One region of the Anoxynatronum sibiricum genome, then DNA from elsewhere that is predicted to be linked to it. Evidence: riboswitches for the same ligand, from Rfam matches in the RefSeq annotation. Region 1 holds a riboswitch; each other region holds the start of a gene.

Evidence for each region. A riboswitch is a leader RNA that binds a small molecule or an ion and turns the genes downstream of it on or off. The one in region 1 is predicted to bind molybdenum cofactor.
Region 2: another riboswitch for molybdenum cofactor. It lies ahead of moaA (GTP 3',8-cyclase MoaA); the one in region 1 lies ahead of AAIG11_RS04365 (ABC transporter substrate-binding protein).
Region 3: another riboswitch for molybdenum cofactor. It lies ahead of AAIG11_RS01135 (ABC transporter permease); the one in region 1 lies ahead of AAIG11_RS04365 (ABC transporter substrate-binding protein).

What each region holds. Positions count from the first base shown of each region.
Region 1 covers NZ_JBCITM010000003.1:146,103-156,553, reverse strand. Annotated here, with positions in the region: gene AAIG11_RS04400 (C-terminal binding protein) at 1-665, opposite strand, end outside; gene kduI (5-dehydro-4-deoxy-D-glucuronate isomerase) at 761-1,591, opposite strand; gene AAIG11_RS04390 (sugar phosphate isomerase/epimerase family protein) at 1,654-2,415, opposite strand; gene AAIG11_RS04385 (LacI family DNA-binding transcriptional regulator) at 2,546-3,580, opposite strand; gene AAIG11_RS04380 (VOC family protein) at 3,703-4,122, opposite strand; gene AAIG11_RS04375 (IclR family transcriptional regulator) at 4,418-5,203, opposite strand; gene AAIG11_RS04370 (DMT family transporter) at 5,528-6,376, shown strand; gene AAIG11_RS04365 (ABC transporter substrate-binding protein) at 6,471-7,406, opposite strand; molybdenum cofactor riboswitch at 7,588-7,705, opposite strand; gene AAIG11_RS04360 (putative sulfate/molybdate transporter) at 8,135-9,220, shown strand; gene AAIG11_RS04355 (TOBE domain-containing protein) at 9,227-9,436, shown strand; gene AAIG11_RS04350 (BUD32 family EKC/KEOPS complex subunit) at 9,525-10,100, opposite strand.
Region 2 covers NZ_JBCITM010000001.1:371,697-382,147, reverse strand. Annotated here, with positions in the region: gene whiA (DNA-binding protein WhiA) at 1-291, opposite strand, end outside; gene AAIG11_RS01675 (NUDIX hydrolase) at 291-719, opposite strand; gene AAIG11_RS01670 (gluconeogenesis factor YvcK family protein) at 808-2,079, opposite strand; gene rapZ (RNase adapter RapZ) at 2,125-2,976, opposite strand; gene murB (UDP-N-acetylmuramate dehydrogenase) at 2,993-3,913, opposite strand; gene moaA (GTP 3',8-cyclase MoaA) at 4,100-5,059, opposite strand; molybdenum cofactor riboswitch at 5,129-5,250, opposite strand; gene fdhD (formate dehydrogenase accessory sulfurtransferase FdhD) at 5,271-6,098, opposite strand; gene AAIG11_RS01645 (ferritin-like domain-containing protein) at 6,216-6,716, shown strand; gene fdhF (formate dehydrogenase subunit alpha) at 6,835-9,513, opposite strand; gene nuoF (NADH-quinone oxidoreductase subunit NuoF) at 9,546-10,451, opposite strand, start outside.
Region 3 covers NZ_JBCITM010000001.1:253,879-264,329, forward strand. Annotated here, with positions in the region: gene AAIG11_RS01095 (dihydroorotate dehydrogenase electron transfer subunit) at 1-111, shown strand, start outside; gene AAIG11_RS01100 (dihydroorotate dehydrogenase) at 101-1,042, shown strand; gene AAIG11_RS01105 (CoA-disulfide reductase) at 1,079-2,776, opposite strand; gene AAIG11_RS01110 (ArsR/SmtB family transcription factor) at 2,880-3,197, opposite strand; gene AAIG11_RS01115 (cyclodeaminase/cyclohydrolase family protein) at 3,485-4,111, shown strand; gene AAIG11_RS01120 (class I SAM-dependent methyltransferase) at 4,386-4,976, opposite strand; gene AAIG11_RS01125 (helix-turn-helix domain-containing protein) at 5,235-5,945, shown strand; gene AAIG11_RS01130 (ATP-binding cassette domain-containing protein) at 5,946-6,653, opposite strand; gene AAIG11_RS01135 (ABC transporter permease) at 6,655-7,344, opposite strand; molybdenum cofactor riboswitch at 7,430-7,550, opposite strand; gene AAIG11_RS01140 (ATP-binding protein) at 7,742-9,376, shown strand; gene AAIG11_RS01145 (response regulator) at 9,373-10,053, shown strand; gene AAIG11_RS01150 (ArsR/SmtB family transcription factor) at 10,428-10,451, shown strand, end outside.

The DNA.
Region 1 (10,451 bases):
GCTTCACCAATCAAATGATGGGCATTATCAAGGGGGCAATGAATGGAAACCACATCAGATTGCTCCAAAAGCGTCTCCAGCTCCACTAGTTCAACGTAATCAGGGACTCTTGCCGGTCGATTTTCCCGACTGGGATACTTGGTATCATACGCGATAACTCGGCAACCCAGGGCATGAATCCGTTGTGCAAAGACACTGCCAATCCTTCCGAAGCCAATAATGCCCACAGTCTGATGGCTGTGCCGAAATATGGGGATGCTTTTCTGATAGTCCCATTCTTTACGATGGACCGATTCATTCATTATGACAATTCTTCGAGTCATCGCCAACATAAAGGCCAATGCATGATCTGCCACTTCGTACATACCGTAATCCGGCACATTACACACTTGAACATGATGATCTGTTGCCGCATCAAGATCCACGTTGTTCACTCCGACACCGTAACGAACCACTAACTCCAGCTCTGGTAAAGATTCAAATACTTTTCTGGTGTAGGGAGCGTACTGATTAATGGCCGCCCGTGCTCCCTTGCAATGGCTGGTCAGATCTTCCTCTGTTTTGCACTGGTGAAAATCAAAATCCAAAGAAGCCTGATTCAATACCTGCGTTTCAATATCAATACTGCCATGGTCACAGTCTGTGATGACAATCTGTTTCTTCACATGCTCAACTCCCTACTGAATTCTTTTTATGCCTTTCTCATTCGTCCCGACCTTCTTTGACCAACGTGCTCACATTAATTCATCAGAAGTATCCTTCACTTCATTTTTTCCATTTCAATGAAATCCATGTCATCAAACTCCTGGTTTTCGCCGCACATACCCCATATAAAGGTATAATGACGAGTACCAACGCCTGAGTGAATGGACCAGCTGGGCGAAACCACCGCCTGCTCATTTTTAATAATAATGTGCCGCGTTTCATGAGGCTGTCCCATCAAATGAAACACACGGGTTTCTTCGTCCATATCGAAGTAAAAGTATACTTCCATGCGTCGTTCATGTGTATGTGCAGGCATCGTGTTCCATGAATTTCCTGGCTCAAGGAGAGTCATTCCCATGCTCAATTGACATGATGGACATACTGCCGGATGAATATATTGATAAATCGTTCGCTTATTCATTGTTAGCGGATCTCCAAGATTCACTTGATTGGCGTCTTTCTGTCCAATTTTTTGTATAGGATATGCATGATGGGCCGGACATGAGTTCAAATAAAATTTGGCTGGCTGGCTTGCCCTTTGTGAGCTGAACTTTATCTCTTTAACACCCATTCCCACATATAGGCCGTCTCGTCCATCAAGCTGATATTCAGTTCCATCAAGTGTCACCGTTCCTGGTCCGCCTATATTGATTATTCCCAGCTCTCTGCGTGCAAGAAAATAGCTGACACCCAGTTCTTTTCCAGCTTCAAGCACCACCGTTTCTTCGACGGGCATGGCACCTCCAAAAATAATGCGATCAACATGACTGTAGATCAATTGAATGTCGTCTGGCAAAAAAACGTTTTCCATTAAGAAATGATTGCGCAACTCTTCAGTCGTATAATGCTTTGCATCTTCAGGGTGATGTGAATAGCGTACTTTCAGGTTCATTGGTCTACCTCCTCCATTTCATATGCTTCAATCATTATTTAATTACTCATTCTTTTTCACTGACTTTCGATCATTGCTTCATTAATCAACTGGTAAGCATGTTCAATGCAATCGAAAGGTTCCATCCCACAGGGATACTCCAAAATGAAATTTTTTCCATTGAAAAATTTCAAGAAATACTTCCAGTCGACAATCCCACCGTCTAACTGTGTAGATGAAAAACAACCATCTTTGATCATCACATCTTTCACATGGATATTCGAAACATAGGGCTTCAGCTTCAGTGCATTTTTTTCTGCATCTTCTCCTGTCCATATCCAGTTGCCAATGTCAAATGTCATTTGCAGCTTAATATTATTCTCATGGCAAATCATTAACAGTTCTTCAATCTTGTCAGCTTTTCCACCTGACAGCGATTGGTCATTTTCGATTAAAACAGCTAATGATCCGTTGCATAACCCTTGAAGAAAAACTTTGTCTTTGACCGACAGCGCCCGGTAATCGCCTAAATAAAAAGTGATACTTTTGGCATTTAACATCTTTGCTTCAGCCATGTAGTCCTGAATAAGTGACTGGTCAATGTAAGTATCCTGAAAAAGCTTGTCAGCTACTGAATAATGCAACTCCAGTTGAGCTTTCTGGTTACTTTCTGCTATTAAGGCGATCTCCTGCGATGGATTTCTCATATACTCACGTCTAATCTCCAGACGTCTGTATCCTTTGGATAAAATCCAATCAAGCAGTCGATGCTGCTCGACGATTCCAGAGTTAGCATCCTTAAAAGCCAGTGCATTAAGAATCAGCTTCTCTTTCAGCAAATTCGCCACTCCTCTCACTATCGCCATCCTTTTTCATATTCGAATGGTATTCACGCAACTTTTATGTATCAGTTTCGTTTACCGGTTCACTAAACAAACGTCAAGGCATTTTTTCGAAATGCCCCTATCGTCACTTAAGAATGATCTGCGTCGAACCCCTTTCAACAAACTGAGCTTTCAGTTCGATCTCAATGGGATCCTTATAATCAATGCCTGAATGAATACGTCCAATAAGTATTTCCGCAGCTCTGGCACCAATTTCGTAAGTAGGCTGTGCAATCGCCGAAATACCGGCACCAACTAACTCTGTCCATCCCCAGTCGTCAAAACCACACAAACCAACCTGGTCAGGTATTTCAATATTTTGACGTCGGCAAGCCCTTAAAAAATCAAGCATAGCAACGCCATTACCTGTTATCACTGCTTTTGACCGTTGGGGATTCTCTTGGAGATAACCCATAATCGCTTTGTCATAAGAAAATGCTTCCTGGTCTATCTGAAAGAAAAGAGCCTCAGCATCACCGCCACGTTCACAGGTCATTCGTTGAAAAATCTCTTTACGAATCTGACGGGTGGCATTCTTATTGATAGTCTGGCTGAAAAATGCAACTTCTTCAAATCCAGAGCCATAGAGTTTATCAAGTACATATTTGATAATATGCTCGTTATCGATGGTGACTGTGTCTATCTGACCATTTAAAGGTCTTCTTTCTGCATAAGTGACAAAAATGCCTTCATTTCGAAGCTGTTGAATCAAATCATCATTGTAGCCAGTTGAATTAATCACCAGCCCTTCGATTTGCCTGGTGAGCATCGACCTAATATATTCCTCTTCTTTTCTGGGATCTTCGTCGCTGTTGGCAATCATTAGTTGGTACCCTTCACCAAGGCAAATATCATTGACACCTTTGACCAGAATTGATGAAAATGGTGTTGTGATATCAGCAACGATCATTCCAATGGTACCACTCTTTTTTGACTTTAATCCTCTGGCTATTTGATTGGGGTGGTAGTTTAATGCTTCGATAGCTTTCTCAATCCGCTCCCGGGTTTCCTCCGACATGAACTCATACTTTCCGTTAAGATAGCGGGAGATGGTTGTTTTTGAGACGTTCGCCTGGTCTGCAACCATTTTGATGGTCACTTTTTTCTTCGCCCATGACATACATTTTCCTGCTTTCCATCTGTGTACCGGGTTTGTGTACCGGTTAACAACATTTTAACGCACTATCTTCATTTCGTCAACACTCTTTGAATCAGCCTTTTAAACTTCCGATTGTCATGCAGTTACACCAAGCTCTTCGGACGTTGAATGAAATGAATAATGTTTCCTTCCAGGTCTCTGAAGAAGACGGTTTTAACGCCTTTATCATTTGCTTTCAGCGGCTCAATGATTTCAACCTGGTGATCCAGTAGTTTTTGATACGCTTCTTCAATCTGATCTGTACCAAAAGCCAGATGTCGAATCCCTCGATACTTGTTGTCGGTAGTTTTGGCATCAGTTTCAGCAGGATAAATTTCTAGCATGCTGTTGTCTTCCATTGCCAAAAAGTAGGTGGGCATCTCCTTTTGATTATCGTAAACAATCCGGAAAGAGAAAAGATTGACGTACCAGTCTTTCAGTTTTCGTGTATCCAGACTGCAGATGCCTACGTGCTCCAAAGTCACCATATTTAATCCACTCCCCAGTTTCGTATTGTGAACCATCGTTTCGTTTTATAGACTAATCATAGCGATGTTTTTCCAGAATTTCAAGTGCTTCATTGACGGTTACAGATTATTAGGTACATTATTCTTTTGATTTCTCCATATTTCTTCATTATAGTCATCATTTCAAAATATGGCACTTTTCTGATAGTGGATCAACGTTTTCCCGTTATTTAGATGCTTTACAGGTTTCAGGCATGAAAAAACTGCACTGAAAGTGCAGTTGAGTTCATCTATCACAAATTTTCTAAAGCTTTCATCTCATTTGGTCATACCCTTTTATGGGTAACATTGACTATTTAACACGGTGCCCTATCTTTTGGGAGATCAAGCGGCCTGTTGCCATTACTGCTTCACCAAAAGCAGCTACTCTTTCAGGCGTTACCCGAAGGGTTGGCCCCGAAATACTGATGGCCCCGATCACTTCGTCACGATAATTAAAGATGGGTGCCCCCACACAGCGAATTCCCAGCTCATTTTCTTCGTTATCAATGGCATAACCCCGATTTTTGACTTGATTCAATTCTTCTCTCATTTTTTCCAAGTCGGTGATGGTATATATGGTGAGTTTTTGGATATGGCTACGTTCCCAAATGGAGACAATCTCCTGTTCCGGCAAAAAGGCCATCATGGCTTTTCCCGCAGAAGTACAGTATAGGGGAGAACGCGCCCCAATGCGGGAGTGCATACGGATCTTATTGTCAGCTTCCACCTTGTCAATATACATAATTTCAATGTCATCGCGAATCACCAGATGCACCACTTCATTCACAGATTCCTTCAGGGCAGATAATAGTGGTCTGGCAACCTCGTTCAAAGCGAGATCATCAATGATTTTGCTGCCTATCTCATACATTTTGAGAGACAACCGGTAAACAGAAGAGCCGGAATCCTGCTCCACATATCCATGGTGGATCAGCGCCAATAACAGTCGATGCACGGTGCTTTTATGAAGCCCCACCCGTTTACCCAGTTCCGTCAATCCCAGTCCATCCGGCTTCTCTGCAAGCACTTCTATAATATGAAAGGTCCGGTCAATGGACTGCACCGCTGATCCGCCTGCTGTTTCTGTCGTTTTCATTGCTTCCAAACTCCTTTAACATCATCTCAAAATGTCATACATAATGATCTTTCTGCTTGTTCGAAAAACAACCCGCCTTAGTGCGCATTTCAGGGCGCGGCGGGTGTTATCCCAAATGTACACTTCTTAAGAAATAATGTCAACGAACAGGCATTAGATTTCAACAGCCTTTCAAACTACCTGTTTTCACAAAAGAAAAATCATCAACTATTTTTCAATTGAAATAATCACTTCAAACGGTTGTCATCTCCAGGGCTTTGATTTATGCTGTTAAAAGGATTATCGTGTATTGATGGTCAAAGGAGATTAGCAAGGGGTGCTGATATGACAAATGATACAAAAGCACGTTACCAAATGATGGCTGCCGCTTTTCTGTGGAGCCTGGGAGGGGTTTTGATCAAACTGGTGGACTGGAACCCTCTGGCCATTGCCGGCATGCGCAGCTTCATAGCAGCTGTGGTTATTTTCTTTTTCTTGAAAAAGCCTGTCTTTACCTGGTCAAAAGTTCAGGTAGGTGCTGCCGTTGCCTATGCCTGCGTCATGATCTTCTTTGTCACCTCTACACGTCTCACAACAGCAGCGAATGCTGCCCTGCTTCAATTTACTTCACCCATTTATATCGGCCTTTTCAGTTATTTTGTTCTTAAGGAAAAAGTAACCCGCATTGATTGGGCTGCCATTTTACTGGTTATGGTGGGCATGGTGCTCTTTTTCCTGGATGATGTAAGCTTTACCAGTTTCTGGGGTAATCTTTTAGGTATGTTCACCGGCATCAGTTTTGCAGTTATGGTGCTTCTGCTGAGAAAGCAAAAAAATGCCCGCCCCATGGAGTCTGTTCTGCTGGGTAATCTTCTGGCGGGTATTGTGACGCTACCTTTTATGTTTCAATCAATGCCCTCCGCCATGAGTTGGCTGGGTCTGCTGCTGTTGGGCACGCTGCAGCTGGGGCTGGCTTACGTGTTCTACGCAACTGCAGTGAAGCATATCAGTGCCATGGAGAGTGCCTTAATCCCAGTCATCGAACCATTATTCAATCCCCTTTGGGTTCTGCTCATTGTGGGCGAGGCCCCAGGCATGTGGACCATTTTCGGTGGACTGCTTGTGGTAGGCGGAGTTACCGGACGTTATCTGTTTCATGCCAGCATGCAGCGCACGCGCCAAAGCATTTCCTGACTGATTCACGATTGTTTTTTAGATGATTAACACCCGATCCAGCTGTCGAGGCCGGAATCGGGTGTTTTAAAATCGGTTAAGCGCTGTTCCTCACTTATTGGGCATTGGGAAAAAAGAGAGGCGCTCCGAACTCTTCCACACCAAACTGGGAGATGAGTTCCTGTGTCTCAGAAGACAAAATCCAATCGACAAATCGGGCTGCAGCGGCATAGTTAATATGATCTCCCTTGTCAGGATTCACTGCAATAACGCCATATTGATTGAATAGTTTTGGGTCACCTTCCACAGCTATCACCAGATCGATACTTCCCAGCATGGAGAGATAGGTGGCTCTGTCAGTCAGCGTGTAGCCTTCCAGCTCATTGGCCATTTGGATCACGTCTCCCATGCCCTGACCGGCAGAAATATACCAACTGGCATCAGGCTCCTCTAAACCAATTTCCTTCCATAAATTCACTTCCATGATATGTGTGCCAGAATCGTCACCTCTGGAAACAAAGGTACCTTCCTTCTCACTGATCAGTGTTAAGCCAGCCAGCACATCACCAGCGGCTGCATCCATTAAACCAGCGGGGTCGTCAGGAGGGCCGACAATGATAAAATCATTATACATCACATCAAATCGCTCCAGGCCATGGCCATCTGCCACCAGCTCTTCTTCCCGGGCCTTGGCATGAGCCAGCAGTACATCAGCCTCACCATCAGCTCCCATCTGTAGTGCTGCACCTGAACCAACAGCTACCACTTTCACATCAATTTCATAGGTTGATTCAAAATCCGGCAGAATAAAATCCAGCAAACCGCTGTTTTCAGTACTGGTGGTGGTGGATAAAATCATCTCTGTGTTCGTTAGTTCAGGATAATCACCATCCGTTTCAGAAGTCTCTGTCGCTTCTTCAGCGGATGGCTGCGTTTCAGCTGGTGCCGGTTCTTCCGGTGGAGCTGGTTCCTGAGTTCCTCCACAGGCTGTTGTTAAAGCAACCATCAAAATGAGCAACATGATGAACAAGCTGCGTCTCGTCAATGTCATTTTCTCATCTCCTTTTGTAGGCGAATCATTTCTGGCCTGTATTCACTTTTTAAGTGATCATTAACTGAAAATCAAGTTCCTTGGTTTAATCGTTGGGAGATCACACCCTTTCTGGTTAAGTCCGTTACTGCAGCTGAAGAACATCGAAATAAAAAACACCCAAAGGGGTGCCTGGTGATTGCACTTCAGCCACACATCTCCTTTCCACTGGGAGGCAACGCCGTTTCCAACATTACCCTATCGGCTTGATCCCATAGGCAACTGCCATTAGGGACTTAAGCTCGGAGGCGATTCCATTGTTTGCTGATGTTACAACATCTTCGTTATGTTTATCTTTGCATTTTGAGGAAAACGATTCCCTGAGGTTAAGTATAGAGTATGCCCTATGTTCTGTCAAGAATGTGGTTTAAACAAGCTTCATGGTGAAGGCTTGAACCTTTTGCAAATGTGCCGTGCTTTCTCATTTAATCTAGTCGTTATTTTTTTTATGCATTTTGATCTTAAAATTAATACCCTCAATTTATTCTAATCGCATCGTTTCTCTTTGAATCAACGGTGGTTCACCAGGAAATTAATGATTAAGAGCCTCTTTGTTTGGATATTTACAGGAATATCATTTGCTTCAAAGATCAATCCTAAAACGTCGTCTTTGGTAATCAACCTCAACGGCAAGACTACCACCCGTTTAATCGAACTACCATCTTTATGCATCGAAGGTGATAACGCTTATGGAAAAAGATTTTCGTTTCAATATGGAAGAAGCTGCAGGCGCACTGGGAGATTTTGGAACACTACTCCCCATTGTTATTGGCGTTTCCGTTGCAACTGATATGAATTTGGCTGTCATGTTGCTGTTCTTCGGTATTGCTTATCTCTTCACCGGAATCCATTACAAATTACCAATGCCTGTTGAACCTATGAAAGCCATTGGTGTGATTGCCCTTACAGAAAGATTGTCCGCTGCCGAAATTGCAGGTGCAGGAATCGGTATGGGACTGGTGCTGCTGCTCATCGCTCTCACCGGCGCCATGGACTTCATCAAAAGAAGTATTCCCATCGCTTTAATCCGCGGTATTCAACTGGCGCTCGCTCTGACCCTGATGAGGCAGGCCATGGTGATGATGAGGTATGATTTCATTCTCGGTGCCTTGGCAATGGGCATCATTTTCTACTATCGATTTTCAAGGCATCTGGATGTTTCAGCTCTGATGGTTTTTCTACTGGGAATTATTGTCGGCCTTTTTCGTTTTGGACCACCTCCGGTTACACTCATGCGCCTCCCAGCTTTAACATTGCCTGACTTTCCTTCTTTTATCAGCGGGTTCACGAAAGCGTCTTTGCCGCAGATTCCTCTCACTCTTGGAAATGCCGTTTTAGCCACTTCATTACTCATCAGCGATTTATTGGACCGCCAAGTTCAGGAAAAGCAGCTTCTTTATAGTATGAGTGCCATGTGTTTGTTTTCAGTCCCTTTTGGAGGCTTCCCCATGTGTCATGGGGCAGGCGGTTTAGCGGCTCAGTACAGATTTGGTGCCCGTACAGGTGGATCCAATATCATATCAGGATTTGTTTTGATAGTGATTGCACTGTTGTTTGCATCACCCCATCTGGAGATGGTGATCCCCTTTGGAGCCTTAGGAGCACTGCTTTTTTACTCAGGTTTGGCGCTTTTTCAAACCGCCCGAAAAACACCTGATCTGGCAGCAACTCTTTTGACGGGTATCTTGTCGCTGTTCCTGGGTATTACCTGGTCACTGTTTATTGTCTGGGTTTGGATCATCGTTAGAAAAAAATGGAACGCTGAAAGGGGGTGAGTAAAAATGCAAATAACCGGAAGAAATCAGCTTAAAGGAAAAGTGGTCAAAGTGGTGCATGGCGTCACCAGTTCCGAAGTGCAACTTGAAATTGCTGAAGGCATGATCGTCACCGGACTAATCACCAAAGGGGCAGCGGAATCAATGAACATTCAGGTGGGCGATGAGTTGGTAGCCATTATCAAAGCCACTTCGGTCATGTTTGGGAAAGAGTAATGCGATAAAACGAAACCCTAGCTGTTCTTCAGCCAGGGTTTCGTTTTATCGCATTACCAGCATAAAAACACTCTCAAGAAGAGCTGTTTTATTTGAAATGGGGAATAGCCATTTTTCTTCTTCTTTCCATCATCTTCAGTTCCCGATCCATGTAGTGGTAGATCAAACTTCCTTCAAGAAGCAGCTCCTTCACAAATGTATCCGCAAATGCATTTACCAGCTGCTTTTTAAAAGGAGTCGCCATTGGGCTATAGGTGTAGACATAAGCGCATATTTTTCCTGCATCTTCTTCATATCTACCTTCTCTGCAATCTTCAAAATCAACCCCGAAAACGGTGTCAGTCCATAAAAAATTTCGCAGATTGACATCAGCCATGATCATTCTCTTACCCTCAAGCTCCTTCGTTATCTGATAGAACCTTTCCAGCCAGCCAGTCAACAATCCTATTATTTCCATTGTAGACTCTGGCAGATGATCACCCTCTGTCCATTTGCATTCCTGTTTTTCAAATGCCTCACAGAGAGTAATTCCGTCGATGTATTCCATCAGCAAATAGCTGCCTTGCTGCTCATAAACAGCAGGCACTTCAAGTCCCTGCCGATGCAGTGCCGTTATCATTTCCATTTCCTTCACAAGGCGTTTATGATCTTGATAGGCCTTCAAGACATATTGTTGAGGCGTCCCATCACTTTTCCTGGCCTTTATCAGCCACACCTCATTTTTTTTGCTTTTAAATGTTTTGATTCTCTCAAAAACCGCCTCATCATGTTTTTGCCAGAAATGATTGCTCAGTATCAAGTCAACACCACTCCTTCAAAACCTAACTAAAAAAAGCCGATCCTGCTTGACAATTCAAGAAATGATCTTGGGGAGACATTCTTTGCGTTGTTGCAGGACCGGCAAGGAACCTGAGCCGAAGAAGTGTGTGCGACTCCACGGCTAAGGAAGGTCACTGGGTCCAGTTCCGAGTTTTCGCCGGCAGAAAGAAAAAAAGGTGCCTAAGAGAAGGCACCT
Region 2 (10,451 bases), on a different contig from region 1:
TAACGCATATTGTTTGCTTTTATTAAAGCGCGGAGTTTGACGAACCTGTATTTCAGCTTGGAATCCATATATTCGTTTCACCAGTTTAAAAATTTTACGGGCAGTCGATGGGTTTTCAGTGCTGAGTTGGATACGCAGATCACCAGGACCTGCCAGTTCCAGCATACCTGCCATTCGAATGAGAGCCGATAACTCAGCAAGCTGGCAGCACCGATCTTCAGGTATAATTCTTGCCAGTTCTTCTTTGGTATCTGTGGAAAAAGACATGTTGGTGGAATCCTCTCTGATCATTATTTGACTTTTTTGCCAAGTCGCTCCAGTTGCTCCAGCCCTTTCTGAACCATTTTACGTTCATCTGTGTATTTAACGATTTCAAGCACCCGATCCATGTGAACAAACCGGGCTTCCACAAACCCTTCACTTCGCTGTGGAAAACAACGCATGGTGCGTGATTGCATAAGAAACCAGTGGACGGTTTTGTAGATATTCTCATTTCTGGCCCAACTGGCCTGATAGACATAATGTATTGCTCCCAGGTATCGAAGCACATCTGCTTTCACACCTGACTCTTCAGCCACTTCCCGAATGGCTGTAGCGCGGGTGGTTTCCAGGGGTTCTACTTTTCCCTTGGGCAGTACCCAGTCACCGTTGTATTTTTTCAGCAGCAGGATGGCATTTCCAAAAAACACCACACCGCCGGCGCTTGTTTCATATCGCATGCGATCATCCCTGTGTTTTTTCTTAACCATAACTTTATCACAACCGGCTGGCATGTTCAACGGCGGTGTGCCACGCTGAAAAGCCGCCCTAATGAGCGGCTGTTTTGTGCAATAAAGTTGCTCTGTGCTTTTCAGGAATCAGTTGATCATGTATTATTCTGGAGATGGTCAGTGCATCGTGGCGGACGTATTCTTTGCGGATATCCACTGCATTTACTTCCATTAGCTGAATATCGCTTTCTTTCAGACGCTGATGATCTTCAGCATTTGGCAGCACCATTTCTGCTCCCTCCAGCCGATACTTGTCTACAATGGCTTGCGGAACCTTCTGGGCATTGGCCAGCACGTAATCCAGATGTGCCAGACCAGTGTTGCTCATCAGCGCTTCCACATGGTCTACCACTGCATACCTGTCGGTTTCTCCCGGTTGGGTCATCAGGTTGGGTAAATAGATTTTCACGGCCTTCGACTGGTTAATGCGCTCTGTGACCGCACTCACCAGAAGGTTGGGGATGATGCTTGTATAGAGACTGCCGGGTCCCAGCACAATGGCTTCTGCGCCATCAATGGCTGTGAGTACTTCCGGCAACGCAGCCGGTTTTCTGGGGCGAATAAATACAAAATCGATGGGGCTGTTTTCTTCCTGGCATTTTAATGGAATATTGGATTCTCCTTTAATCACTTTGCCGTTTTTTAGCTGAGCGTAGAGTGTCAAATCTTCCAGTGTGACAGGAAGCACCTGTCCTTTTACTGCCAACACTTCACCCATTTTTTTGACTGCTTCTTCAAAGCTGTCACTAATACCATTCATGGAGGCAACAAAAAGGTTTCCGAAGCTCTGTCCTTTCAGCACACCTTCAGTAAATCGGTACTGCAGCAACGCTTCCATGGTGGGTTCCATTTCTGCCAGCGCCAACAGGCAGCTGCGAATATCTCCGGGTGGCAGCATTCCCAGATCTTCTCTTAAAACACCGGATCCACCGCCATCATCGGCAACAGTGACGATGGCAGAAATGTTGGTGGTTACCTGTTTCATACCCCGAAGCAATACAGACAGCCCGGTACCTCCGCCAATGACAACAATGCGGCGTCCTTTGGAGAGAACTTGCCGGTCATATACCATTTGCACCAATCGGTCATGTTCTGACTGGACTGTTTCTGTTCTGGGAATCCGGTCCAGATTTCGCATGAGGGAAAGGATTCCCTGATGCAACGACAGTATCAATAGTAGAAGCCCGGTCAGTCCGGCGGCCACTGCCGTCGCGCCGGGCAGGTTCAGTTCCATGGCACGCCAAAAATATGCCAGTGCTGCCGAGATCATCACAATTCCCGCCAGCCCCAACAATAGCCATCTTTTCATTTGCAACCCCGGTTTTAGCCAGTAAATCCATTTCATGATGTCACCTTATTCAATGTCCCGGTGTTCCAGAATTACCCGATACCCATGTTGTTGCAGGTAATTGGCAAGCGCAAGGGCAATGGACACCGACCGGTGTCTGCCGCCGGTGCATCCAACTCCCACCACCAGCTGATGCTTACCTTCCCGAATATAGTTGGGAATAAGAAAGAGCATCATGTTTTCCAGGTGCTCCAGAAAATCAACGGCTGTTTCGTTGTCAAGCACATAGCTTCTGACTCGTTGGTCAAGACCTGTTAAAGATTTCAATTCTTCTTCATAGAAAGGATTCGGCAGGAAACGAACATCAAAAATCAAATCTGAATCCAGCGGAATTCCATGTTTGAATCCAAAGGTGATGAGAGAAATCATAAAATGGTTCCGTTCGCCACCTTCCAAATAGAGGTGCCGCAGCTCTTCTTTCAGCTGGGTTGGATTCAGTCGGCTGGTGTCAAGAATTGTGACGGCCATTTCTTTTAATTGTTGTAATTTTTGTCGTTCCAACCGTATGCCTGCACCTATGGCGCCATCACGTGAAAGGGGATGGCTGCGCCGTGTTTCTTTATAGCGCTTAATGAGCGTTTCATCACTTGCATCCAGAAACAATATTTCGTAATCATGTCCCTGGTCCCGGAAGGCATCAAGACTAATGAATAAGTCATCGAAAAAAAGCCCCCCCCGAATATCCATCACCAGTGCTATTTTATCGATGCTTCCTCTGGTTTTTTCACACAATTCGGCGAACCGTGGGATCAGTACGGGAGGCAAATTATCAACGCAATAAAAGCCAAGATCTTCCATGCACTTTACCGTGAGGCTTTTTCCGGCTCCTGAAAGCCCTGTGATAATAACAAACTTCATTGTTTCACCATCCTGTCTATGCACCAATTACTCTCAGTTCCGCTTCCAAATCGACGCCGTGGGTTTCTTTCACCCGCTTGCAGATCAGGTTCATCAGATTAACGACATCTGCTGCTGTCGCATCTCCTGTGTTAACAATAAAGCCGGCATGAAGTTCTGACACCATGGCACCACCCACAGCCACGCCTTTTAACTGACAATCTTCAATCAGCTTTCCTGCAAAATACCCTTCAGGCCTCTTGAAAACACTACCGCCACTGGGCAGATAATAAGGTTGTCGTGTGACGCGTCGCTGCCAGTAATCATCCATCATAAACTTAATTTGCCTGTATACTCCTGACTTCAGCGCGAGATTGGCCGATAAGATGATTTCTCCCGTCTTCTGCACACGACTGGATCGATATCCCATGTGCATTTCATCAAGCGTGAGAGTTTGAATAATGCCTCGGGAGTTCATCACCCGGCAATTCACCAGGATGTCTTTCATTTCGCCGCCATAGGCACCTGCATTCATGGCCAGTGCTCCCCCCAGTGTTCCGGGGATGCCGGCAGCGAACTCAAACCCTGCCAGAGATTGCTGTAATAATGTGCGTGACAGACTGGAAAGAGTCGCCCCTGCCTGTGCATTGACCTGTTGTCCATGAACGGTGACACGATTCATCTTTTTGCCTATTTTGATCACCACGCCCCTGATGCCTGTGTCTGAAACCAGCATGTTGCTGCCGTTTCCAATGACCATGACAGGAACACCGCTCTCCTGGCAAAGGGATAGAAGACCAGCCAACTGGGCTTCTGTGCCGGGTTCTGCCAGATAATCAGCAGGACCGCCTATTTGAAAGGAAGTATGTGCTTTCATGGGCTCCTGACAACGCAAAGCCGGTTCTCCCACTATCTGTTTCAGTGCCTTCTCCAATGCTTGCTCAATCAAAATGTTCACCTCTGCCTTTTTTTGCCGGAACTCATGAGGAAATCTTCCGGCTCCCTGTGACCGTCTCACTTCATTATATCGGTTTGCATGGGAAGGGTCAACGCACTGTCATTCGTATAAGTCACCTATTCTCTCCAACAGAAAAGCCCATCATGAAACATGTGGGCTTCAGGTGGCTGCGTTTCTCAGAAGGTATCAACCACCAATCTGACACATATTACGGCTGGTACAGCGCTCATCTAGATCTAACTGATGTCTTTCCGGTTTGCGATCAATGGCCTGGGCAATGACTTTGGTGATTTGACTTGCAGGCTGATGCAATACCGAACGAAGATCAATTTCATCATTGCTGTGAAGGCAGGGTTTCAACCGGCCGTCGCTGGTAAGGCGAATGCGGTTGCATTCATGACAGAAATGATGACTGATGGGATTAATAAATCCCACTCGTCCCAGGGCACCCGGCAAGCGATAATACTGGGCTGGACTTCCATTTTCCCGCTGTTCTGTAAGCAAAAATCCCAGCTTTTCCAGCAGTACATCATTGGATATGAACCTATTTTCTGCCCACTGGCTGGCTTGTCCCACCGGCATCAGTTCTATGAATCGAACATCGATGTGTTCATTGATCGTTAGTGATGTAAAGTCTTTGACTTCATCATCATTAAGACCTCCTATCACCACCGTATTCAGCTTTAGTGGTGTCATTCCCAGCGAAAGAACGGTTTCAATTCCTTCAAGAACATCAGACAGGCGCCCGCCACGGGTAATCTCACGATAGCGGTTTTCCTTCAGCGAGTCAATGCTTATATTAAAACGATTTAAACCTGCCTCCTTCAATGGTTTGGCCATTGATTTCAGCAGTGTCCCATTGGTCGTCATGGCAATTTCTTCGATACCATTGATTTGCCTTAACTGTTCCACCAGCGAAACAATCCCATTGCGTACCAACGGCTCACCACCAGTGATGCGAATTTTTCGGATACCCAGAGGTACACTGGCTTTCACAATGGAAACGATTTCTTCAAATGACAAAAGATCTTCATGGGTGCGCTTTTCAACACCTTCTTCCGGCATGCAGTATTGACAGCGCATATTGCATAAGTCTGTCACCGAAATACGCATATACGTGATGTGGCGACTGTATCGATCTGCCATACATGATCCTCCTGTCTCTTAGCATTTCTCTCTGATGCAATACAAAAAAGGAGCCGATGGTAAGGAGGCTCCCTGCGGGGCTTTTTTCCTTTCCATCACGGGAGGCACGGGGATTTCTCCCAGTACCCGACGGTTGTTCTTCATAGGAATGCATTCCCTTAGAAAAAAACAACTCGGAAAAAATTCTGATCATTCATTTAAGTTGATTATATCACTCTTCCCCTTTAATGAAAACCCTTTCCCTGCCTGTGTAAATATTCATGCGGTTCCCCCGCGCAAATCCAATGAGGGTCATATTCAACTGTGTCGCCAGTTCCACCGCCAGATTGGTGGGGGCCGATCTGGAAATAAGCGTCGCAATACCGTAACGCGCTGTTTTTATCACCATTTCCGAAGAAAGGCGGCCACTGGTAATCAGCCACTTTTCATCTACCGAAATATCCTTGATCAAAGCCTCACCAACAACCTTATCCAGTGCATTATGACGGCCCACGTCTTCATGAAAAAGTTGAATGCCTGAGATGTCACATAATGCACAGGCATGCACTCCCCCAGTTTCCTGAAACAGAATGGATCGTTTTTGAAAAGCAGAAGACAGTTGCAGTATCACATCAAACGGGATCTTGTATTGGTTCTTAATGGGCTGAGTCGTCAGAGCATCCAGCACGTCGAAAAAGACAGTACCTTTTCCGCAGCCGGTGGTAACAGCTCGCTTGCCTTTTAATCGAGTTTTTAACTCTGGATTTTCTTTCAGCTGAACGTGAAATTTACCTTCATCGCTATCGAGGTAATAGTTGAGCAAGTCTTCTCTTCGGAGTAAAATCCCTTCAGAGTATAAAAATCCCACTGCCAGATATTCCATGGCCGTACCTGAACTTAAGAGTGTGATCCACTCCTGCTCATTTAAAAAGATTGTCAGGGGCTTTTCCATGATGACTTCATCACTGGTTTCGATGGCAACGGGCCTTGCCAACGGGCCTTCCTGCTGGATTCGCATGATGGAACAGGTATGCTTGACGTTTTGCTGTTCGAGATTCATTTGTGACCCTCCCTGTGTACTACTATGATTATTATACCAGAATCCGGTTTATTCGCCGACATTTTGTGGTATAAATATGGTATAATAGTGTTAAGATTTTAACGGGGAGGCGTTTAAATGAAACAGAATTATCAAAACATCATCCGCTATGCCATGGAGCGGGAATTGCAAGGTGTGGATTTTTTCCGCCATCAATCTGAAAAAGTAAGCCTGGCCAGTGCAAAAGACATGTTATTGCGACTGGCAGACGTTGAAATGGACCATTACGAGTACCTGAAGGAACAACTGGAGCATTTTGAAAAGCATCAGACTTTTAAAGAGGTAGACTTTGATCTTGACCGGGAAAAAAATATTTTTGCCGATCGTGCAGAGAATGAACTGCTTGACCAGCAGGTGACTGAAAGCATGGTACCTGACATGAGTGTGCTGCGCACTGCCTATTTAATGGAAAAAGATTTTGCTGAATTTTACCAGAATGCAGCTGACAACACCGATGATCCCAGTGCCAAAAAACTGTTCCACACTTTGGCTTTATGGGAACAGGGCCATGAAAAACTGTTCAAGGAAGAACACCAGCGTTTGATGGAAGACTACATGAGCCAGCCCTGGGGTGGTTGATGTTTCGACTGAACTGAGCTGAGTACTCTAAAATCACCTTTTGAAAAGATCGCGGCACACAAAACCCGGTTTCTCATTACTTGAGAAACCGGGTTTTTATAGTCTTGTGTGTGACGGCTTACGCCATTTTTTCCAGGTTAACCCCTGTCACTTTTAGGCCTGGGATCTTGCAGTACTGGTCAAGCACTTCACCGTTAGTCAGCACATTCGCGCCACTTTCCCAATGGAAGGGTATGAAGAGAACACCCTTTTCCACTCTGTCGGTCACTTTTGCTTTCATGGTGACAAAACCGCGACGGGATGTAATCTTAACCATGGCACCATCTTCAATGCCTTTGGCTGCCGCCAATTCAGGGTTCACTTCCACGTATACTTCCGGCGCCATATTGTTAATACCTTCTGTTTTGCCGGTCATGGTACGGGTGTGATACTGATAAAGGATGCGGCCGGTGGTCATCACCAGCGGGTACTCTTCATCCCCCAGCTCTCCTGATTCAACGAACTCAACAGGCTTCAGCAGACCAGCGCCCCGGGCGGGTTTGCCAATGTGAAGCACAGGTGTGCCCGGATGATCGGTGGTGGGGCAAGGCCACTGGATGCCTCTCCCTTTGATGCGGTCATAGGTAATACCGGCATATTGGGGGGTTACCTTGCGAATTTCTTCAAAGATTTCTTCAGCGTCATTGTATTTTTTCTCGTAGCCCAAACGATTCATCAGATCCATAAAGACTACCCAGTCGGGTTTTGCTTCTCCTGGTGGGTTCACAGCTTTTCGAACCCGTTGCACTCTTCTTTCGGTGTTAACGAAAGTCCCATCTTTCTCAGCGAAAGATGCTGCCGGCAATACCACGTCGGCCAACTCAGCAGTTTCAGTGAGGAACAGGTCCTGTACTACCAGGAAGGTCTTTTGAAGGGCGTGCTCGGCATGATGGGTATCCGGATCAGAAATCATGGGATTCTCTCCGAAGATATAAAGCATCTTCACCCGGTCTTCCTCAATGGCTTTAAACGTCTCGGTCACCGTTAGCCCCGCCTTGTCTGAAAGTGTGACACCCCAGGCCTTTTCAAATTTTTCAAGAGCGCCAGGGTTGCCGACAGGCTGATAGCCGGTGAAGACATTGGGCAGTGCACCCATGTCACAAGCTCCCTGCACGTTGTTTTGACCGCGAAGAGGATTCACGCCGGAGCCGGGCTTTCCAATGTTACCGGTAATCAGCGCCAGGTTGGATAAGCTCATCACTGTCTCTGTTCCATTCACATGCTGAGTGATGCCCATGCAATACAGGATGGCCGCTTTATCAACACCGGCATAGAGACGGGCCGCTTCACGGATCTTGTCTGCATCAACTCCGCATATTTCTGCTGAATACTCAGGGGTGTATTTTTTAAGACTTTCAGCCAGCTCATCAAAGTTATCCGTATTTTCACGAATATAGGTTTCATCCTGAAGCTTTTCCTCCAGAATCACGTTCATCATGGCGTTATGGAGGGCGATACTGGTTCCCGGTTTAATTTTCAGGAACACATCTGCCTCGGCTGCCAGCGGTATTTCACGGGGATCTGCCACAATCAGTTTTGAGCCATTGCGAACAGAGCGCTTCAATTGGGCTCCAATGACGGGATGGGACTCTGTGGTGTTTGACCCGGTGACAAAAATGGTGTCTGCCTGCTGAATATCAGCAATACTGTTGGTCATCGCGCCGCTTCCAAGTGTTGTTGCAAGACCTGCAACAGTGGAGGAATGTCAGAGGCGTGCGCAGTGGTCCACATTATTGGTCCCGATGACTGCGCGCATCATTTTGGTCATTAGATAATTTTCTTCTGTCAGGCCACGGGCTGATGAAAAAGCGGCAATGGCATCAGGGCCATCAGCAGCTTTTATTTCTTTGATTTTGTTCACAATCGTTTCATAGGCTTCATCCCAGGTGACTTCTTCCAGAACACCATTTTTACGCACCAAAGGTTTTTTCAGTCGTGATGGATGATTGACAAAATCATAGGAAAAACGGCCTTTGACACAAAGTAAGCCATCATTGGAGTGGCCTTTTACCGGCTCTACTTCCACTACCTTTCCATCCTTAACCAGCAGTTCCATCTGACATCCGACTCCGCAGTAAGAGCAGGTGGTTTTCACTTTCTCAACTTCCCAGTATCTGAACTTTTCTTTGCGTTTTGGCATTAATGCACCAACCGGGCAAACAGCTACGCAGTTACCACAAGAGACACAGGTAGACTCTGACAGTCCCATATCAAAGGGAGTGCCGATGTGGGTTTCAAAACCCCGGTCTACAAAACAGATGGCATCGGTGTTTTGAACCTGAGAACAAACATATACACACTTTCCGCAAAGAATGCATTTTGTTTGATCGGCTGTATAAAACTCATTGGAGGCATCTTTTTCATAGGATTTCCGCTTACCGTCGAAGGTGCTCTCTTCAATATCATACTGATAACAGAGATCTTGCAAGGTGCAGCGCCCAGCCTTCTCACAGGTAAGGCAGTCCAGCGGGTGGTTTGCCAAAATCAAGTCAAGAAGTTCCTTGCGGGCAGTCACCACAGCTTCACTTTCAGTGTGTACCACCATGCCATTGGCAGCAGGGGTGCTGCAGGATGCCATTAAAGAACGGGCCCCTTCCACCTCCACCACACAAATGCGGCAGGAACCGTGGGGTTTGAGCCTTTCATCATAACAGAGCGTGGGAATTTTGACGCCGATACTGGATGCGGCATGATAAATGGTAGCGCCTTCTTTGACTTCCACATCAAAGCCGTTTATTTTCAACGTGATCATTCGAATCCTCCTTTACAGGTTCTATCATTACCCGACAACTACCCTTTTTTGATGGCTTTGAATGGGCAAGCTACCAGGCAGGCACCGCACTTAATGCAGCGTTCTTGATCGATGTGATATATTTCTTTGCCTTTGACACCACTAATGCAGTTCACAGGACACTTGGCGGCGCAAATACCGCATTTCTTACAAAGATCATCAATGACCAGGTATTGCAACAGCGCCTGACAGACACCTGCTGGGCATTTCTTGTCATTGACATGCGCCTCATACTCATGCCGGAAATATTTCAAGGTGGATAACACAGGGTTGGGAGCTGTTTGACCCAGCCCGCACAGGGATGCCCCTTTGATGGTTTTAGCCAACGTTTCCAGCTTAGCCACATCGTCCATTGTACCTTTACCTTCAACAATTTTATCCAGTAACTCGTGCATACGTTTGGTGCCTTCACGACAGGGTGTGCACTTGCCGCAGGATTCTTCTTCTGTAAAGTCCAGGAAGAAACGCGCCACGTCAACCATACAGTTGTCTTCATCCAGCACAATCATCCCGCCAGATCCCATCATAGACCCCAGCGAAATAAGGTTATCGTAATCAATGGGAGTATCCAGGTATTCAGCCGGAATACAGCCACCGGAGGGTCCACCCGTTTGAACAGCTTTAAACGCTTTGCCATTGGGGATGCCGCCGCCCACTTCATAAATGGTTTCCCGTAGGGTGGTTCCCATGGGGATCTCCAACAGACCGGTGTTGTTAATTTTGCCCGCCAGAGCGAACACTTTTGTTCCCTTTGATTTTTCGGTTCCAATACCGGCAAACCAGTCGGCTCCTTTGAGAATAATCTGTGTGATATTCGCAAAGGTTTCCACATTGTTTAACAAGGTAGGTTTGTCGAATATACCTTTTATGGCAGGGAAGGGAGGCCGCACCTTTGGCATGCCACG
Region 3 (10,451 bases), on a different contig from region 1:
TGTCTGGGCTGTGTGGTGAGGATCCGGGATGAGATGGGAAGCCATTATGAGAAGGCTTGCATGGATGGGCCGGTGTTCAAAGCCTCGGAGGTGATTTTTAATGAAGCATAAGGGATTGCAGGTGGTCATCCCTGGCAGAAGGAAGGGTGCCCGCTCTTTGATGCTGGGAAATCCAGTGATTGCTGCCTCCGGCACCTTCGGTTTTGGCCGGGAATACGGAGATTACCTGGACTTGAATCAGCTGGGAGGCATTGCTGTCAAAGGGCTGACTCCGGAACCCCGGGAAGGGAACCCCATTCCCCGAATTGTAGAAACCCCCATGGGAATGCTTAATTCCATTGGTTTGCAAAATCCTGGACTTGAAGGATTCATCAAAGAAGAGATGCCTTTTCTCCGCACATATGAAACGGCGGTAATCGCCAATATTTCGGGCAACACCGTGGCAGAATTTACAGCCATGGCCACTCGATTGGAGTCAATACCTGGCATTCACGGGCTGGAAGTGAATGTGTCTTGTCCAAATATTCATCGGGGAGGTGAAGTTTTTGCCACCAACCCGGAGATGGTACGGACGATCACAGAAGAAGTGGTCAACGTGACTACGTTGCCGGTGATCGTCAAACTGTCTCCCAATGTGACTGATATTGGACTCATTGCCCAAAGTGCTGAAGCGGGGGGAGCAGACGCCGTTTCTCTCATCAACACAGTGCTGGGCATGGCCATTGACATCAAGACCCGGCAGCCTGTGCTGAAACGGGTTATGGGCGGTCTCTCCGGGCCGGCGGTCAAACCCATCGCCCTGCGCCAGGTCTGGCAGGTGTACCAGGTGGTGAAAATTCCCATCATTGGCATGGGAGGCATTATGACGGCGGAAGACGCCCTGGAGTTTCTCATGGCCGGGGCGGCGGCGGTTTCGGTGGGAACCGGCAACTTTGTGAATCCCACCGCCTGCATCGATGTGGCTGTGGGAATCAATTCGTATATGGAGAAACATGGGCTTCGCCGGGTGAGTGAACTCACGGGTGTTGCCCACGAACAATAAATGAGTAAAGACGCCCCCCTAAAGGAGGCGTCTTATTTAAATCGTACCAGAATCATCCATGGGTAACGCTGTGACAGCTGCTTCTTCAGGACGGAACACAGCCTGCCAGGTGGCATATCCCCCGTCAAGATTTTTGACATCATAGCCCCGCTGTGAAAGCATACGGGCGGCAATGTAACCCCGAACCCCTACCCGGCAGTATACGTGAACGGTTTTGTTTTCGGGAAGCTCCTGAAGACGGGTGCGAAGCTGGCTAAGGGGAATGTGATGGGCATCCGGAATGATTCCCTGAACCACCTCGTCATCATCCCGCACATCAAGGAAAAAAGCACCGGAAGCATTCAAATTATCCACCTCATGCCACTGAAAAGAAGTCACCATTCCTTCCCGTAAGTTGGTGGCGGCGAATCCCAGCATGTTTACCGGATCTTTGGCAGAGGAATAAGGAGGTGCGTAAGACAGTTCCAGCTCCTGCAGATCTTCAACTGTTAATCTGCCCCGCATGGCCGTCGCCAGCACATCAATACGCTTCTCCACCCCTTTGGAACCGATGGCCTGTGCACCCAGAATTTTTCCGGTGACAGGGTCGTAGAGCATTTTCATGGAAATGGGATCTGCCCCGGGGTAGTATCCGGCATGGGCACCGGGGTGAATGTGCAGGGCTTCATAAGGAATGTGGAGCTGCTTCAGGCGTTTTTCGTTGTTGCCCGTTGATGCCGCAGTCAACTGAAATACTTTTACTACGGCAGAGCCGAGGGTGCCGGGGTAAGCCACCGGGCGTCCGCAGATGTGATCGGCCACCAGGCGGCCCTGCTTGTTGGCTGGGCCGGCCAAAGGAATCATGGCGGGCTGTCGGTTGATATAATCGGTGACCTCTACGGCATCACCAATGGCATAAATAGAAGGATCACTGGTTTGCATGGCATTGTTCACCAGAATACCGCCCCGCTCGCCCAAGGTTAAGCCGGCTTCTTTGGCCAGTTGATTTTCAGGCTTCACACCGATGGCCATGATAGTCAGATCGGTGTGAAGCAGCTTGCCGCTGGAAAGTTGAATTTGGTTTCCGGATTGCAGAAAAGCCGAAACGCCATCCGCCAAGATCAGTTGAACACCCTGCTGGCGGATGTGATTGTGAAGAATGGCAGCCATTTCATAATCCATGGGGGCCATCACCTGATCCTGCATTTCCACCAACGTGACATGGATTTCCCGCGCATGGAGATTTTCGGCCATTTCAACACCGATGAAACCACCGCCAATCACAACAGCCTTTTTGGGCTGATGCAAATCAATGTAATGATTGATTTGGTCGGTGTCGGGAATAGAGCGAAGAGTGAACACATTGTCCGTTTCCTGCAACCCTGAGATGGGAGGCTTCACCGGGCTGGCACCTGGTGACAAGATCAAGACATCATACATTTCAGTATATGTTTCATCGGTCAAATGATTGTGCACTGTCAGTTCTTTTTTATTGCGGTGAATGGCGGTGACTTCATTGTAGGGACGTACCGAAAGATTGAAACGGGCTGCCATGCCTTCGGCAGTCTGCACCAGTAAATCATCCCGGTTTTCAATGATGCCACCGATGTGATATGGCAGACCGCAATTGGCAAAAGAAATGTAGCCGCCCCTTTCCAATAAAACAATTTCAGCCTGTTCATCAAGCCGTCTCAAACGGGCAGCGGCTGTGGCGCCGCCGGCCACGCCGCCCACAATAACAATTTTTTTACGCATGAAAAAATCCTCCTTGAGTGATGATGGATAAATATCGTTCAAGATAATAATAAGTTGGAATGACTGTATATGATAACGATTATTTGAGGAAAATATACACCTGTCACGGAGAGCTGGGGTCATTCATGGACAATTGCAACTGCTGGATGAGCGCCGGTACTTGAGGATGAATAATCCGGTAATGAATTTCCAATCCCTGGCGCTGACCCTGAATGATCCCTGTGTTTCGCAGGACAGCCAGGTGCTGGGAAACGGTGGATTGTGGTACAGACAAACAATGCTGGAGCTGCTGTACATTGGCGACGCCGTAATCTGCAAGTCGTTTCAAAATGCATAAACGAACCGGGTGCCCCATGGCCTTCAGCAGATCTGCTGCTTGCTGAAGTTGAATTATTGTGACATTGTCGTTGTTGTGCGGCATGATAGCCTCCTTTCAGTGAGTCATTAAATGCCATTATGTTGAAGGGTGTCGGGTAAAACGCTATATTAGAATATTACGATATAATAGATCCGATGTCAATCGTTAATTTGGAGTCATCTTTTGATGGGTGGCTGATGAACTCTTCTTCAAAGAAATTGTTTGGAATTCACAGGAACTATCTGGAGATTCACTGTTAATGACAGTCTCATTTGTCAGGATACTACATTGACATGATCTTGTAGAATTGATATGGTGAAAACAGCTTACATACGGAGAGGAGAAATTTCATGAAACTGACTGAGCTGAAAACAAAAGAATTTGTCAGCACGCTGGCATCAGATGCACCTGCACCAGGCGGCGGAAGCGCTTCAGCGTTGTTTGGAGCTCTGGGAACTGCCTTGGTATCAATGGTGGCAAACCTGACAACGGGCAAAGAAAAATACGCTGCTTATGAAGAGCGCATGCAGGAAGTATTGAAAGAAACAGAAGGGTTAATGGCATCATTTAACAATCTGATTGAGAAAGATACCGAAGTGTACAATGCGGTGGGTGATGTACTGACCATGCCTAAAACGACAGATGAAGAAAAGGCAAAGCGAAAAGAAGCTATGCAGCAGGCTCTGAAAGAAGCAACCATTGTTCCATATACCATGATGGAGGAAGCTGCAAAAGTGCTGGTGGTGCTTCAAAAGGCAATGGGTCATTCAAATCCCAATGCAGTGAGTGACCTGGGAGTTGGTGCCCTTGGTCTGAAAGCGGCTATGCAGGGAGCTTGGCTTAATGTGAAAATAAACCTGGGCAGCATCAAAGACGAAACCTTTGTCAGCGAGTATCGGGCTAAAGGAGAAAAACTGCTGGCAGATAATCTTGCATTGGCAGACAGTCTCTATCAGGAAGTGGAAAAACAGCTTTAAATATTTTGTCTTATCAACATTCTTTCAATCCACTCAATAACCACTGGCATGCCAGCATTCTCACATAAGAAGAATGCGAACGTGCCGGTTTTTTTGTGGCATAGAAATAGAGGCTGTTCGAAAAAGCTGTGGACAGCGTTTTAAATAATTTCAGCTTTTGACATTCATGATCCACTCGATGCTATCAACTGTTACTTGAAAACCCGCTACAGGCGGTTTAATATACACATTAATCACTCAGATGATTCCGCCTGTACTGGTGAACGAGCGTGATTTAATGGGGCCTATGAGCCACGCCGCCAATGAAAATGTCCCTGTAGACCGGGTAAAGTTCCAATTGCTCAAATCCTGTTGCGGCAATGGCATCCAGAGTCTCTCTGTTGAGATGACATTGGTTGGCCATGCGCTTCCAAAGAGGTGTCAATCGTTGAAACACATTTTTTAGCCGCTGGTTTTCAGGCAGCACGTGCTCAATAAAAATGAACCGACCGCCAGGCTTTAATACTCGAAAAATTTCTGCAAGGCTGCCCATGACATCAGTGACAGAGCAGAGCACCAGCGAAACGACAACAAAATCATAAGACTCATCGGCGAAAGGCAATGCTTCGGCCTGTCCTTCCAAAAAGCGCAGCGGCAGGTGGTCGGGGTAATGGTGACGACGTACTTTTTCGCCAATGGTCAGGTCGAGAAGATCAAGATGATCAATATACTCATAACGGTAGTAGGGCAAATTGGCACCAGTACCCACACCAATTTCAAGCACCATCCCTCTGGGGCGGACCATCAAAGACCGCCGAACTTTTTCAAGCAGCCTTTTTTCCAGCGGACGCATCAGTAAATCATAAAGAGAATCACCTGCAGACATGGGGAACACCTCGTTTCAACATGTGTGATCAGTTCATTTGTTCCGGTAATAGATACCCTAAAATCAAATAAACAAAGGCTTTCTCAGAAAATCGCCGGGACCAGCAGGGTTTCCTGAATAGGCTCATTGAACAACATAAACACCGCGCAATACTGGCCAACGTGGTACCGGAATGATAAGTCATGTTATAATAGATGATCAGGAAAATAGATTCATCGTGAAAAGCAAAAAAGATGATGACTGAGAGGAAGTGAAAAGATGAATCCAATTGCAGAAGCCATTCGAAAAGCGCGTTTGCGTGCCGGCATGACTGAAAAAATGCTGGCAAAAAAATGTGGCTTGGCTGAAAACTATATCAAACAGGTGGAGTCGGGCAGGAAAGTGATCCAAGAACAGGCAGCCCAGCGTATTTTACAGGTGTTGGGAGAAGAGACGGATGTATTGCAGCAGGGGTCCCATCTTCGTCGGGACTCTGGGGAGAACGAGGATGACCGTGAAACTGAAAACAATCGGTCAACCAGAAATCAGGCGGTGAAACGGGATGCCTCCCTTTCCATCGAACCCAATGATCAGTGGACTGATGCCCTGGCCCATATCATCAGGCGTTTCCCTGTAGAAAATCTGGCAACAGGGAAAATAGTGGCGCAAAAAGAACTGCCGGTATTGGGCAAAAAAATAGAGGGAGTTCCCTGGGAGAGAGTTCGATTTTTTCAGGTGGCAGACGGCCAATTACAGTCCCTGCGAATTTTTAAGGACGATCTGGTAATGGTCTGTGAAACAACTGAAATCATCAATGGTAAAATCCATGTCATCGAAGTAAACGGCCAAAAAATGATTCGCAAACTTTCGAAAGATCAGCAGAAAAAAATTCTGTTATCCACCGGAAGTTCAGGGGAAGTACCCACAGCTGTCACTGAGAAGCAATTAAAGCTGATTGGCCGCTGTGTCAGCGTTGAGTTCAGAGTCTGATTAAATTAAACCCTGCTGGATAAAAGAATGCACCAGAGGGTGTGCGTGACTGCCAAAGACTTTTTCAAGGGGGCCGGCATCCTGAAGAGTACCCTCATACAAAAAGGCTACCTGGTCACACATGCGTTTTGTCTGTTGCAGGTTATGGGTGACCATTAACACCGTGGGGTGATAGGCTTCGTAGTGGATGCGAATCTGTTTTTCAAGAAGCAGAATAGAAGTGGGGTCAATATTGGCAGTGGGCTCATCCAGCATGATCAACCGGGGCTTGAAAACAAGGGCCCTGGCCAAAGCCACTTTCTGAGCCTCGCCACCTGAAAGTGTCCAGGCTTTTTGATCTCGCAAATGTTCAATTTGAAAGCATGTCAGCATTTCCTCCACTTGCTCTTTAAGTTGCTGCGCGGGAACATGGCGCAGCTGCAGCGGGTACGCTATGTTTTGAAAAACAGAAGTGCGTAACAGGTAAGGCTTTTGGAAAACCAAAGTCATGTCAAGAAGTAATCGGTCATTCAGAGGCAGACCATCGTATAAAATCCGACTCTGACAGGGTGCTGTCAGGGAAGAGATGATTTTAAGCAGGGTGCTTTTTCCGGAACCGTTGGGGCCGATGATTCCCCAAAAACAGCCACTGTCAATCTCCAACCGGGAGATATCCAGCACCTTTTTTTCATCATAGCTTTTGGTGAGGTGTTCGATGAAAAGATGCATGTTATCGCTCCTGTTGCCAATGATACAGCAGTGAATTGATGATGAAAGAAATCAGCAGCAGCACAATGCCGGTGGCGATGGCCAGGGAATACTCTCCCATATTGCGAAGCATGGCAATGGTGGTGGTCATGACCCGGGTGTGCCCCCGAATATTTCCACCCACCACCATGACAGCCCCCACCTCAGAAATAGCCCGGCCATACCCGGTGACAACAGCCGACATGATATTGATACGCAATTCTCGAATGAGCAGCCAGAGTGTTTGAGAAGGAGAAGCCCCCATGGTTTTGGCAAGGTCTCTGATCTCGCTGCCTCTTTCTTTGGTGCCATTAAACACAACACCGGTGATAATGGGTGTCACCAGGCAAAACTGGGCAATGATCATGGCCGTGGGGGTAAAGTTGAGGCGAAATTGCCCCAAAGGGCCGCTGCGAAGCAGTAACAGAAAAATGACCAGCCCAATGACCACCGGCGGCATGCTCATTAGCGTATAAATCAATCGAACCAGCATTTTTTTACCAGGAAATTCTTTGATACCGATGGTAAGGCCAAAGGGGATTGCCACAATGCCTGCCAAAAAAGTGGCAGTCAGTGAAACAAAGAGAGACAGGCCGACAATTTCTAGGAATTCCGGGTCCATTCTGATGAGCAGATGAACGGCATCCCGGGTTCCCTGTATGAGATTATCCATGAATACGCCCCTTTGTCAAAGTAGTCAACTACATGGAACCACGAAACAAAAAAACTCCCTGAAGCTGAAAATGCAGAAAGGGAGTTTTGGTGATTTTTCGGCTCCTTTCCACAGTGGGAGGCATCGCTGTTTCCGGCAATACCTTAATGGTTTTTGGTCATGGCGCTGAGCGCGGTAGACGCAAAAACTCGGAGACTTAAGCGCTGGTTGGTGATAACGCTTACTGCTGATTATACCGAAGGGGTGGTGGCTTGTCAACGAGCAGACGTTGATACCCGGCGGTATCATGCCGTTGATTGCAGAGAGGCAAGTCGACCAGAAGGCAACTATGTGATAAAATAAATCAAATTACAGGAACAGCACCGGGCCGGACTACCGGAAGGATGATGTGGTACGTATGAAAACGCATAGACAGCGCAGAGAAATCAGCCTGCAGGCCAAAATCATGTTCTTTTCTGCTTTTATTGTGACGTTGAGTGTTCTGAGTGTCAGCTATGGGTTTCTCAAAACCATGGAAGCCAGCCTGTTAAAAGAAGTGGAAAACAATGTTCTCAATACAGCCCGTATTGTTGCCCGCATGCCAACGGTGATTGGCGCATTTGAAACAGCACATCCTGAAGAAACCATTGATCCCTTGATGAAAGTGATTCGAAGCAGCAGTCGCGATGTACAATTTATCACGGTAACGAATATTGAGGGGATTCGCTACTCCCATCCCAATCCTGAACAGCTGCTGAAGCCTTTTGCAGGCGGCGATGAGGGGCCCGTGCTGCAGGAAGGAAGCGAATATATTTCGGTGGCACAGGGAACGCTGGGAATCTCCACCAGGGCGCTGACTCCCATTATCCACCCTGCAGGCCATCGCCTTGGTATGGTGGCGGTGGGCACGCTGAATCGCAACATCGAACAGGCGACGGCAGAAATGCGATGGCAGGTCTATCGCTTTGCTTTAATTGGACTAGTATTGGGCCACTTGGGCTCCATTTGGATGGCAAAGCACCTGAAGAAAATTCTGCTGGGGTTGGAACCCTACGAAATCTCAAAACTGTTAAAGGAGCGCAATGGGATTCTGAAAGCCATTAAAGAAGGTGTAATGGCTATTGATGCAGATGGAAATGTTTCCATGATCAACGAAGCGGCACGAACAATGTTGAGTATCTCTCCGGATAAACAGGAAGGGATGCACATCGGTGAAATTATGCCTGAGTCCAAAATGCCCCGGGTATTGAAAACCGGGCAGGCAGAGCTTGATATTCAGGATGTCATGAACGGTGTTCCCATTATGGTCAACCGCATTCCCATCACAAACGCCAAAAATGAAATTGTGGGTGTGATATCCAGTTTTCGTCTCCGGGATGAATTGACCACTCTTGCTGAACAGCTCACAGGTGCCCGGATGCTGGTGGATTCTCTGCGTGCCAACACCCATGAGTTCATGAGCAAGATGCATGTGCTGTTGGGATTGCTGCAGCTGAAAAATTATGATCTCGCCGAGAAGTATATACTGGAGGAGACAGAAAGCCAGCAGCAGATCACCAGTCAGGTCATTCGTCACATTAAAGAACCTGCCGTGGCGGCGCTGATCATCGGGCGATTCAGTGCGGCGAGAGAGTCGGGGTTAACCATGATGGTTGACCCTGCCAGTCAACTGTCTGTTCTGCAGGGACGCATTAGCAGCAATGCATTGGTCACCATCATCGGAAACCTCCTGAACAATGCTTTTGACGCTCTGAATCAGCGGGAAAACGGGCAGGTGACACTGAGTATTCAGGAAACAGATCATGCCATCATGCTTCAGGTGGTGGACAATGGAGAAGGCATGTCATGTGACATACAGGAAAAGATTTTCAATCGGGGATTTTCCACCCGTGAAGGAGACAGGGGAACGGGCCTTTTTCTTGTCAATCAGGTGGTTGGAACACTTCATGGAACTATTCGGGTTCAGTCGAAAACAGGAAATGGAACCACTTTTTGGGTGAGACTGCCCAAACAATGGCCTGCTGTCAGGGAAAATGAGGGGGAGGATCAATGATTCGTGTCATGATTGTTGAAGACGATCCAATGGTGGCAGAAATCAATCACCGGTATGTCAACTCTGTAGAGGGTTTTCGGGTTGCAACCATAGCCCGAAACGGAGAACAGGCGATGGAAATGCTTGAAAAAGAAACTGTCGATCTTATCATACTTGATATTTACATGCCCCGAAGTAATGGGCTTCAGCTACTGAAAAAGATCAGGAATCAAAACTGGACCATTGACGTGATTCTTGTTACTGCCTCTCAGGATCCTGCTCATATTGGTGAGGTGCTGAAACTGGGTGCCTTTGATTACCTTGTCAAGCCCTTCGAATTTAAGCGGTTGAAACAGGCGTTGGAAAATTACCGGTTACGGAAAAAAACATTGGAGAATACCCGGCTGGTTTCTCAGGATGACATCGATCGTCTGATCATCTCCCGATCAGAGACGGAATTAGCAACGAACTATGAAAAAGGGATTCATCCCAAAACCCTGGCAACCATAAAAGAACACCTTCTAAACCGGCGGAAGCCGGTGGACGCCACCCAGGTAGCTGATGAAATTGGTGTTGCCCGCGTCACTGCCAGGCGTTACCTGGAGTATCTGGTGAAAACAGGCTTTCTTGAACTGGATATTCGCTATGATACGGGAGGTCGGCCGCGACACCTGTATCATCTCAGTGCATCCCAGTAATCGGCACATCAACCATACCACCAACAGAGCGTCTGTACCATTGATGATTGACGTTGTTCACCGAATTACCGGTGGATGAAAGAAACTGAAAAGTGGTCGCCCGGGCTGTGGAAGCAACTGTCATTGAAACAGGTGTTAATCGGATCGCTTCTGCCCTAAAAAGATTAGCCGATAAGCAAAGCTGTCTGCAGCGGAGTTACAGTGGATTAATAAAAGCGTCTGTTCCGAGCATGCTTGGAACGGACGCTTTTATGTGCGTGTTTTCCATTTGACGAAGTATCAGAAAAAAGAAATCTTGACAACATGGCGGTGTAAGGTGTATCATTAAATTAAACATATGAGCAAGTATTCATATATAGAGGAGGCGAAGTCATATGATGAGTGATGCCATTGATAAA